Regions from separate parts of the Klebsiella terrigena genome, predicted to be linked through region 2. Evidence: predicted binding sites of a transcription regulator. Region 2 holds the regulator's gene; the other holds the start of a gene.
What was found. Region 2 encodes PhoB, which activates phosphate uptake and scavenging genes when phosphate is short. Its sites were predicted from a motif close to CTGTCATAAAACTGNCNNAT; they were not measured.
Positions count from the first base shown of each region.

Region 1: serA (phosphoglycerate dehydrogenase) is a predicted target of PhoB. The motif match lies at 2,844-2,863, and genes of this name have one in related genera.

Region 1 is NZ_CP050508.1:833,453-838,933, forward strand. It holds gene argO (arginine exporter ArgO) at 1-164, shown strand, start outside; gene HCK03_RS04045 (oxidative stress defense protein) at 248-1,006, shown strand; gene argP (DNA-binding transcriptional regulator ArgP) at 1,060-1,953, opposite strand; gene rpiA (ribose-5-phosphate isomerase RpiA) at 2,121-2,780, shown strand; gene serA (phosphoglycerate dehydrogenase) at 3,050-4,282, shown strand; gene HCK03_RS04070 (DUF2238 domain-containing protein) at 4,320-4,931, shown strand; gene HCK03_RS04075 (5-formyltetrahydrofolate cyclo-ligase) at 4,933-5,481, opposite strand, start outside.
Region 2 is NZ_CP050508.1:4,462,405-4,467,885, reverse strand. It holds gene sbcC (exonuclease subunit SbcC) at 1-421, opposite strand, end outside; gene sbcD (exonuclease subunit SbcD) at 418-1,620, opposite strand; gene phoB (phosphate response regulator transcription factor PhoB) at 1,802-2,491, shown strand; gene phoR (phosphate regulon sensor histidine kinase PhoR) at 2,513-3,808, shown strand; gene brnQ (branched-chain amino acid transporter carrier protein BrnQ) at 4,218-5,481, shown strand, end outside.

The DNA of each region.
Region 1 (5,481 bases), 2.0 Mb from region 2:
TCTTCGGTCTGGCCCTGCTGGCGGCCTGGCTGGCGCCGCGTTTGCGCACCGCCCGGGCGCAGCGGATCATTAACGTGCTGGTTGGCCTGGTGATGTGGCTGATCGCCGTCCAGCTGGCGAAAGATGGCTTTTTACACGTACAGGCGCTGGTCAACCAGGCTTAGTCCGATGGACTTTTCGCTTATACGCGTTAAGCTTGCTGGCATGCGTCCGTATATGGGCGACCAATGTAGATGGAGAAACGACAGTGAAGTTAAAGCTCATGGCCCTGGCGGCAGCAATCGGATTCAGCTCAATGGCAGCTCAGGCAAATGAATTGCCAAATGGCCCCCACATTGTGACCTCGGGTACCGCCAGCGTTGCTGCGGCGCCCGATATTGCGACCCTGGCAATTGAAGTCAACGTGGCCGCGAAAGATGCCGCATCGGCGAAAAAACAGGCCGACGATCGCGTTGCGCAATACCTCTCTTTCCTCGAAAAGAACGGCATTGCCAAGAAGGATATCAACTCCGCGAACCTGCGCACCCAGCCTGACTATGATTACCAGAACGGTAAAAGCATCCTGAAGGGCTATCGCGCCGTGCGCACCGTCGAAGTGACGTTGCGCCAGCTGGACAAGCTTAACGGCCTGCTGGACGGCGCGCTGAAGGCCGGCCTGAACGAAGTTCGCTCGGTATCCTTGGGCGTTGCGCAACCGGATGCCTATAAAGATAAGGCGCGCAAGGCGGCCATCGATGACGCCGTACACCAGGCGCAGGAGCTGGCTGCCGGTTTCCACGGCAAGCTGGGCCCGGTTTATAGCGTGCGCTACCACGTCTCGAACTATCAGCCGAGCCCGATGGTGCGCATGATGAAAGCCGCCGATGCCGCGCCGGTTTCCGCCCAGGAAACCTACGAGCAGGCGACAATCCAGTTTGACGATCAGGTGGATGTGGTCTTTGAGCTGCAGCCAACCCAGCCGGCTCAACCGGCGGCGCCGGAGAAACCGGCCGCAGCGGCGCAGTAAGCCAGATGCAAAAAAGCCCCTTCAGCTGAAGGGGCTTTTTTTATGCCCGAGGTTTAGTCCTGGCGCAGCACCTTGTGCCCGTAGGCAATCAGCGCATCGGTGACCCGGCGCATCATCCGGCTTTCCGGCGCGAAGCGATGCCAGTAGAGCATCCGGCGCTGGAACAGGCCCGGCGTCAAATCGATAAGCTCGCCGCTGTTGAGCTCCTTTTCGATCTGCAGATGCGGGATCATACAGCAGGTGGTGCCCTGACGGGCGAGCTGCACAAAGGCTTCCGATGAGTTAACGATATGGCAAGGCACGCTGCCCGGCGGCAAATCGAAGTTCTGCTGCAAAAAAGCCTGATGCATGTCGTCGAGATGATCGAAAGCGACTACCGGCGCTTTGAGCAGCGCCGAGCGGGTTACGCCGTTGGGAAAATAGCGTTGCGCAAACTCTTTCGAGGCGACAAACAGGTAGTCCAGCGCCCCGAGCTGATCGACCAGGCAGCTTGGCAGCGCCTGCGGCTGGATACTGACCGCCCCGACCACCTCACCGCGGCGCAGGCGCTCCTGGGTGCGGGTTTCGTCTTCCACCTGCAGATTCAGGCGAATAGGGGAGTCGGAAAGCACGCTGGAGAGCGCCGGCAGCAGCCAGGTCGCCAGGCTGTCGGCGTTCACCGCCAGCGACAGCAGCAGCGGCGTCGAGCCGGTTTGCTCATCGCCCAGCCACTCCTCTTCCAGCAGCTCAACCTGGCGCAGCAGGGCCAGCAGCTTCTGCCCCTGCTCGGTAGGACGCGGCGGTACGGTACGCACCAGCAGCGGCTGGCCGAACATGTTTTCCAGCTGTTTAATACGCTGAGAGACGGCGGACTGTGTAATGCATAGCTTCTGCGCGGCGCGCTCAAACCCACGTTCTCTTATCACCGCGTCCAGCGCTTGTAGTGTTCTGTAGTCCGGTCGTTTCATTGCTCTGGCGTACCCCCATAACTTTTCATTAACTTGCACTATGACATAAATTTCTTTTTGATGAAGACGAAAATAGTCTGCTCAGTTGTGTGATCCCCGTCGCAGGGACAATAACACCCCTGATGTTCTATAATGCGCCTCAGGTATTCACATCTCGGACCATAATCATGACGCAAGATGAACTGAAGAAAGCAGTAGGCTGGGCGGCATTGCAGTATGTTCAGCCGGGCACCATCGTGGGTGTCGGCACCGGCTCCACGGCCGCGCATTTTATTGATGCACTGGGCACAATGAAAGGGCAGATTGAGGGTGCGGTTTCCAGCTCCGATGCCTCCACCGAAAAGCTGAAGGGCCTGGGCATTCCGGTTTTCGATCTCAATAGCGTCGACCGTTTAGGTATTTACGTAGACGGTGCGGATGAGATCAACGGCCATATGCAGATGATTAAAGGCGGCGGCGCGGCGCTGACCCGCGAGAAGATTATCGCCTCGGTCGCGGACAAGTTTATCTGCATCGCCGACGCCTCAAAGCAGGTCGATATCCTCGGCAAATTCCCGCTGCCGGTAGAAGTTATTCCTATGGCTCGTAGCGCCGTGGCGCGTGAGCTGGTGAAGCTGGGTGGCCGCCCGGAGTACCGTCAGGGCGTGATTACCGACAACGGTAACGTCATTCTCGATGTTTTCGGCCTCGAGATCCTCGACGCTATCGCGCTGGAAAATGCCATTAACGGTATTCCTGGCGTCGTGACGGTGGGTCTGTTCGCCAACCGTGGCGCCGATGTCGCGCTGATCGGCACCGCCGATGGTGTTAAAACCATCGTAAAATAATCCGTTCGGAGGGAGCGAATCGCTCCCTCGCAAATATTTTTTCTCCAGGCTGAATTTGGTGACTTCTGTCACATTTATGCAACTAGCCTGAGTAACAATCTACCTTTCTTTCCCTTTCTGGTTTTTTGTCCTGCTATTTCCCTCTGTGTGATATTTCTTCAGGACGTCGACGCAAACGTTCATATTGCTGCGATAGTTTTTTTTGATATGTTGCTGGGATGAAGTGTCGTTCCACACGACATCAGATAAGACAAAAACAGGACGGGGAAATGGCTAAGGTATCACTGGAAAAAGACAAGATTAAGTTTCTGCTGGTTGAAGGTGTGCATCAAAAGGCGGTGGATAACCTCCGCGCTGCAGGCTATACCAACATTGAATTTCACAAAGGCGCGCTCGATAGCGAAGCGCTGAAAGCATCGATCCGTGATGCCCATTTCATTGGCCTGCGCTCCCGTACTCACCTGACGGAAGAGATTTTCGCTGCTGCAGAAAAGCTGGTCGCCGTTGGCTGCTTCTGTATCGGTACTAACCAGGTCGATTTGAACGCGGCAGCCAAACGCGGTATCCCCGTCTTTAACGCCCCGTTTTCTAACACCCGCTCCGTTGCCGAACTGGTCATTGGTGAGCTGCTGCTGATGCTGCGCGGCGTCCCTGAAGCTAACGCCAAAGCGCACCGCGGCGTGTGGAACAAACTGGCGGTTGGCAGCTTTGAAGCGCGCGGCAAAAAGCTCGGTATTATCGGCTACGGCCATATCGGTACGCAGCTGGGCATTCTGGCCGAATCGCTGGGGATGCACGTCTATTTCTATGATATTGAAAGTAAACTTACGCTTGGTAACGCCACTCAGGTGCAGCATCTCTCCGACCTGCTGAACATGAGCGACGTGGTGAGCCTGCACGTGCCGGAAAATGCCTCCACCAAAAATATGATGGGTGCGGAAGAGCTGGCGCTGATGAAGCCTGGTGCGCTGCTGATCAACGCCTCTCGCGGCACTGTGGTCGATATCCCGGCCCTCTGCGATGCGCTGGCGAGCAAGCACCTGGCGGGCGCGGCCATTGACGTCTTCCCGACCGAACCGGCCACCAACAGCGATCCGTTCACCTCGCCGCTGTGCGAGTTCGACAACGTGATCCTGACGCCGCATATCGGGGGTTCTACCCAGGAAGCGCAGGAAAATATCGGTCTGGAAGTGGCGGGCAAGCTGGCGAAGTACTCCGACAACGGCTCAACCCTTTCCGCGGTAAACTTCCCGGAAGTGTCGCTGCCGCTGCACGGCGGTCGCCGTCTGCTGCATATCCACGAAAACCGTCCTGGCGTACTGACCGCCATCAACCAGATCTTTGCCGCTCAGAGCATCAACATCGCGGCGCAGTATCTACAAACCACCCCGCAGATGGGCTATGTGGTTATCGATATTGAAGCCGAAGAGGATGTGGCGCAGCAGGCACTGCTGGCGATGAAGGCGATCCCGGGCACTATCCGCGCGCGTCTGTTGTTCTGATTCATATCGAGGATCCCTGCGGGGATCCCTTTAACCTATGCATAAATCACTACTGAATACCGGCGTTCTCCTCCTGCTGCTGATCCTTGCATGGACGGGATGGGGAACTCACGACCGCCTGACGTGGCTGATGGAAGTGACGCCGGTCATTATCATCGTTCCGCTGCTGCTGGCAACGCGTTCGCGCTATCCGCTCACCCCGCTCCTGTACACGCTTATCTTCTTTCACGCCATCATTCTGATGGTCGGCGGGATGTATACCTACGCCAAAGTGCCGATTGGTTTTGACGTGCAGGCGTGGCTTAACCTAAGCCGCAATCCGTACGATAAGCTCGGCCACTTTTTTCAGGGGCTGGTGCCGGCGCTGGCGGCGCGGGAAATCCTTATTCGCGGCGGCTACGTCCGCGGGCGCAAGATGCTGTCATTTTTGGTGTGCTGCATCGCGCTGGCCATCAGCGCGACCTACGAGCTGATTGAATGGTGGGCGGCGCTGGCGATGGGGCAGGGGGCGGACGATTTTCTCGGCACCCAGGGCGACCCGTGGGACACCCAGTCGGATATGTTCTGTGCGCTGCTGGGATCGCTGGCGACTCTCTTCCTGCTAAGCGGCCGGCATAACCGGCAGCTGAAGACGCTCGGCTACCAATAACCTACGCCCACTGCCACAGCTTTGAGGGCGTGATCACCGCGGGCAGCGGGATATCCCACTGCTCCGTCGGCAGTACGTCAACCTGCTGGCAATCGTGGGCATAGCCGACGGGCTGCAGAGGATACTGGCGCCAGTTTTGCAGCGTCCTGTCGTAAAATCCCCCACCCATTCCCAGACGCTGGCCGAGCGCATCAAAGGCCACCAGCGGCGTAATCAGCACATCCAGCTGCGACAGCGGCAGCACGTCGCGCACGTCGAGCTTTGGCTCGTGGATTTTCAGGCGGTTTATCACCAGTTCGCTTTGCGGATGGTAGTGTAAAAACAGCAGGTTTCCCGGACTGAAAGGGTGGAGCACGGGGAGATAGACGCGTTTTCCCGCCCGCCACAGCTGCTCAATCAGCGGTCGGGTATCCAACTCGCCGTCGAAGGAAAGAAACAGCGCCACGGTTCGCGCGAGGGTCACCGGCGGATAGGCCATCATGCGGTTCGCACCCAGCGCGGCAAAACTGGCCTGCTGTTCAGGCGTCAGCGTGCGTCGAAGCTGGCGGAT
Region 2 (5,481 bases):
CGGTGAGCGAGGCGGTCATCTCCAGCTTGTCTTTGACTTTGTCGGCAAGAATTTGCCCATCGTCGCAGCGGGCCAGCTCGACGCGGGGCGCCTGCAGGTTGCCGTCGGGCTGGTTGCGCGCGCGGTTCTGGCTCCAGAAGGCGCGGTAGGCGGTGCCTTTGACCTCAAACTCAACTTCAGCCAGGCATTCGGCGGTATTGCGGGTCATCAGATCGTTTTGCGATTGCGACACGCTGCTCAGGCGCGGCGTTTCGTGGTACAGCGCGAGGCAGATAGCGTCCAGCAGCGTCGTTTTTCCGGCCCCCGTCGGCCCGACGATCGCGAACAGCCCGTTGCTGGCGAAGGGTTCGGCGGTGAAATCAATTTTCCACTCGCCTTTCAGCGAGTTAAGGTTTTTCAGACGCAGGCTCAGAATTTTCACAGGTGCTCCTCACCGTTCAGGCTGTGCAGCGTTTCGTTGAACAGCTGCTCGAGGCGCTGCTGCTGCGGCTCTTCGAGATTCTCCAGCGCCAGGCGACGGGCAAAAACCTCCTCAACCCGCAGCTCGCTGAGGGTTTCCCGCCGCTCGCCGGCCAGAATGCGCTCGCGCTGGGCGCGGCTGCGGCGCACCAGCAGCACTTCCACCGGCAGCGCTTCGCAGCGGGCCTGGATCTGGCGCTGAATATCGTGCAGATATTCATCGCTGGTGATTTCAATATCCAGCCAGGCGGCGGGCAGTTCCGCGCTGTCCTGCCATCGGTCAAGCTGTTCGCTGATGCTGGCGAAATCGCCCTTTAGCACCGCCAGCGGCTGAACTATCGGCACCGTCAGCGGGCTAACGTCCGTCAGTCGTCCGTCGGTAAAGGTCACCAGATTGACGCTTTTACTTTTCCCGGTCTCATCAAAGCTCAGGGAGATTGGCGAGCCGCTGTAGCGTATATGCTCGCAGCCGCCGACGATCTGCGCCCGGTGGATATGGCCCAGCGCGATATAGTCGACGGGAGGAAAACGGCTGGCCGGGAAGGCATCGAGGGTGCCGATGTAGATTTCGCGCACCGCGTCGCTTTTGCTGGCGCCGACGGTGGTCAGGTGGCCGCTGGCGATAATCGGCAGCGGCCGGTCGCCGCGCAGGTCGCAGGCCTGCCGGTACTGCTGCTGATAGTAGTCGCTGATGGCGGTGAGCAGCAGCTGCTGCTTTTCACCGCTGGAGTGTCCGGCCTGGCTGGTGACCAGCTCGCGCGGGCGCAGGAAGGGGACCGGGCAGAATATCGCCCCCGGCGAGCCGTCGCGCAGCGGCAGAACGAAGGGGGCATGGCCGGCGTTCGCCACGACCGTGGTTTTTAAAAAGGCCAGGATGTCGCGCGATTCATTCAGCGTGGCAACCGAATCATGGTTGCCCGCCAGCACCACCAGCCGACAGCCGGTTTGCTGGAGCTGAACCACGAAGTGGTTATAGAGCTCGCGGGCGTAGCTCGGCGGCGAGCCGGTATCAAAGATATCGCCGGCGACAATAATGGCATCGACCTCGTGAGCCTGCGCGCTGGCCAGCAGCCAGTCGAGAAAGGCCGCATGCTCAGCGGCGCGGCTTTTGCTGTAAAAGTTTTGCCCGAGATGCCAGTCAGAGGTGTGAATGATGCGCATAAATATTCCGTTGCCTAAGAGCGTTGCCGCCATTATACCATCGACGCAGGGGGAGTTAAGTGCGTGTCATAATTCAAAATCCTCGATCGTCAGGCGACCATTTTTTTCATAAATCTGTCACAAAACTGACGCATAATGGCGCCGCACTCTATACTGATGGCTAAAAAATACAGGGTAAATAATGGCGAGAAGAATTCTGGTCGTTGAAGATGAAGCTCCAATCCGCGAAATGGTCTGCTTTGTTCTGGAACAAAACGGCTTTCAGCCCGTCGAGGCGGAAGATTTTGACAGCGCGGTGAACCAGCTCAATGAACCCTGGCCCGATCTGATTCTCCTTGACTGGATGCTGCCGGGTGGTTCGGGCCTGCAGTTTATTAAGCAGCTTAAGCGTGAGGCGATGACCCGCGATATTCCGGTGGTGATGCTGACCGCTCGCGGTGAAGAGGAAGATCGCGTTCGCGGCCTCGAGACCGGCGCCGACGATTACATCACCAAGCCTTTCTCGCCGAAAGAGCTGGTGGCGCGAATCAAAGCCGTGATGCGGCGCATTTCCCCGATGGCGGTGGAAGAGGTGATTGAAATGCAGGGGCTGAGCCTCGATCCCTCCTCCCATCGCGTGATGACCGGCGAAAACCCGCTGGACATGGGACCGACCGAGTTTAAGTTATTACACTTCTTTATGACCCATCCGGAACGCGTATACAGCCGCGAGCAGCTGCTGAATCACGTCTGGGGAACCAACGTGTATGTAGAAGACCGAACGGTAGACGTGCATATTCGCCGTCTGCGTAAAGCGCTGGAACACAGTGGCCATGACCGGATGGTACAAACGGTTCGCGGCACGGGATATCGTTTCTCCGCCCGTTTCTGAATGTCGACAGGAGTGTGAACCGTGCTGGAACGGCTGTCATGGAAAAGGCTGGCGCTTGAGCTTTTCTTATCTTGTATCCCGGCCCTGATTCTCGGGGCGCTATTTGGTCATTTGCCGTGGTTCTTACTGGCGGCGGTGACCGGACTTCTTATCTGGCATTTCTGGAATTTATTACGTCTTTCGTGGTGGCTGTGGGTGGACCGCAGCATGACGCCACCGCCGGGGAGCGGCAGCTGGGAACCTCTGCTGTACGGCCTCCACCAGATGCAGATGCGTAATAAAAAACGCCGACGCGAGCTGGGCAGCCTGATCAAACGCTTTCGCAGCGGGGCGGAATCGCTGCCCGACGCGGTGGTGCTGACCACTGAGGAGGGGGCGATCTTCTGGTGTAACGGCCTGGCACAGCAGATCCTCAATCTGCGCTGGCCGGACGACAGCGGACAAAATATCCTTAACCTCCTGCGCTATCCTGAATTTGCCAACTACCTCAAAAGCAAAGATTTCAGCAAACCGCTTAATCTGATCCTTAATAACGCCCGTCATCTGGAAATCCGCGTGATGCCCTACAGCGATAAGCAGATGCTGATGGTGGCGCGCGACGTGACGCAGATGCACCAGCTTGAAGGCGCCAGGCGCAACTTTTTCGCCAACGTTAGCCACGAGCTGCGCACGCCGCTAACGGTGCTGCAGGGGTATCTGGAGATGATGCAGGAGCAGGTGCTGGAAGGGATGACGCGGGAAAAGGCCCTGCATACCATGCGCGAGCAAACTCAGCGTATGGAGGGATTGGTTAAACAGCTGCTGACCCTGTCGCGTATTGAAGCGGCCCCGGTTCTGGCGATGAACGACAAAATTGACGTGCCGATGATGCTGCGGGTTGTCGAGCGTGAGGCGCAAACGCTCAGCCAGAAAAAGCATACCCTGCACTTTGTGGTCGATGAGTCGCTGCAGGTGCTCGGTAACGATGAGCAGCTGCGCAGCGCGATCTCGAATCTGGTGTATAACGCGGTCAACCATACGCCGGAGGGAACGGAAATTACCGTCAGCTGGCAGAAAGCGCCGCACGGCGCGCTGTTTAGCGTTGAGGATAACGGCCCGGGGATCGCGCCCGAGCATATTCCGCGGCTGACCGAGCGCTTCTATCGCGTGGATAAAGCGCGCTCGCGGCAAACCGGGGGCAGCGGCCTGGGGCTGGCTATCGTTAAGCATGCGGTCAACCATCACGACAGCCGGCTGGATATTGAGAGCACGCCCGGTAAAGGAACGCGGTTTAGCTTCCTGCTGCCGGAACGTTTAATTGCCAAAAAAAGCGACTAGGCCCCGCGCTGTCAACATAACTTGTCAATGACCAGCTCCGGCTGGTCATTTTCGTTTGCAGTCAATTTTCAGCTGCGTAATTAACGAACGTCTGCTGCTTTTTTGTTCGCATGATTAGCCACATGTTTTCCTTCATTATGGTTAATAACGCTGGTTGAAATTGTAGACTTAGCATAATCATCTGCTTTTACGATCCCGCCTTGCTTTAAAACGTTATAAGCGTTTAAATTGCGCCCCATGCAGTCGTAGACAGACTGCTTTTGCGTGGTATTTCAAAAAACAATTCTTTCCCACGCCGCTTCGGGAGCATATCTCGCTGAGTTTCCGGCAATAGCCGCTGTATCATCCCTAAGGGAAGGCACGGTATTTTTCCGTTTAACACCACCACATCCACAGGCAGTATGAATTTATGACCCATCAGTTAAAATCTCGCGACATCATAGCGTTGGGCTTTATGACCTTCGCGCTGTTCGTCGGTGCAGGCAACATCATCTTCCCCCCAATGGTTGGTTTACAGGCTGGTGAACACGTTTGGACCGCCGCTATCGGCTTTCTGATCACCGCCGTGGGTTTACCGGTGCTGACGGTCGTGGCGCTGGCGAAAGTCGGCGGCGGCGTTGAAAGCCTGAGCACCCCGATTGGCAAAGTGGCGGGGATTCTGCTGGCCGTCGTCTGCTACCTGGCGGTAGGACCGCTGTTCGCGACTCCGCGTACCGCGACGGTCTCCTTTGAAGTGGGGATTGCCCCGCTGACCGGCGACGGCGCGATGCCGCTGCTGATTTATAGCGTCATCTATTTCGCCCTGGTGATCCTCGTTTCGTTATATCCCGGCAAGCTGCTGGATACCGTCGGCAATTTCCTCGCTCCGCTGAAAATCATTGCCCTGATTATTCTCGCCGTCGCGGCGATTATTTGGCCGGCAGGCCCGATCAGCAACGCGCTGGAGGCCTACCGCACCGCGCCGTTCTCAAACGGCTTCGTCAACGGCTATCTGACGATGGACACCCTCGGCGCGATGGTCTTCGGGATCGTCATTGTTAACGCCGCCCGCTCTCGTGGCGTCAGCGAAGCGCGCCTGCTGACCCGCTATACCGTGTGGGCCGGCCTGATGGCAGGCGTTGGCCTGACGTTGCTGTACCTGGCCCTGTTCCGCCTCGGCTCCGACAGCGCGACCCTGGTCGATCAGTCGGCTAACGGCGCGGCCATTCTGCACTCGTACGTCCAGCACACCTTCGGTGGCGCGGGAAGCTTTATGCTGGCGGCGCTGATTTTCATTGCCTGCCTGGTGACCGCGGTTGGCCTGACCTGCGCCTGTGCGGAATTTTTCGCCCAGTACCTGCCGTTCTCCTACCGCTCGCTGGTGTTTATTCTCGGCATCTTCTCGATGGCGGTCTCCAACCTCGGGCTGAGCCACCTGATTCAGATTTCGATCCCGGTGCTGACGGCTATCTATCCGCCGTGTATCGCACTGGTGGTATTAAGCTTTACCCGCAACTGGTGGCATAATTCGTCCCGCGTTATTGCGCCGGCCATGTTTATCAGCCTGATGTTTGGTATCATTGACGGCATTAAAACGTCGGCCTTTGCCGATATGCTGCCGGCGTGGACCGCGCGCCTGCCTTTGGCAGAGCAGGGTCTGGCCTGGCTCATGCCGACTGCCGTGATGGTGGTTC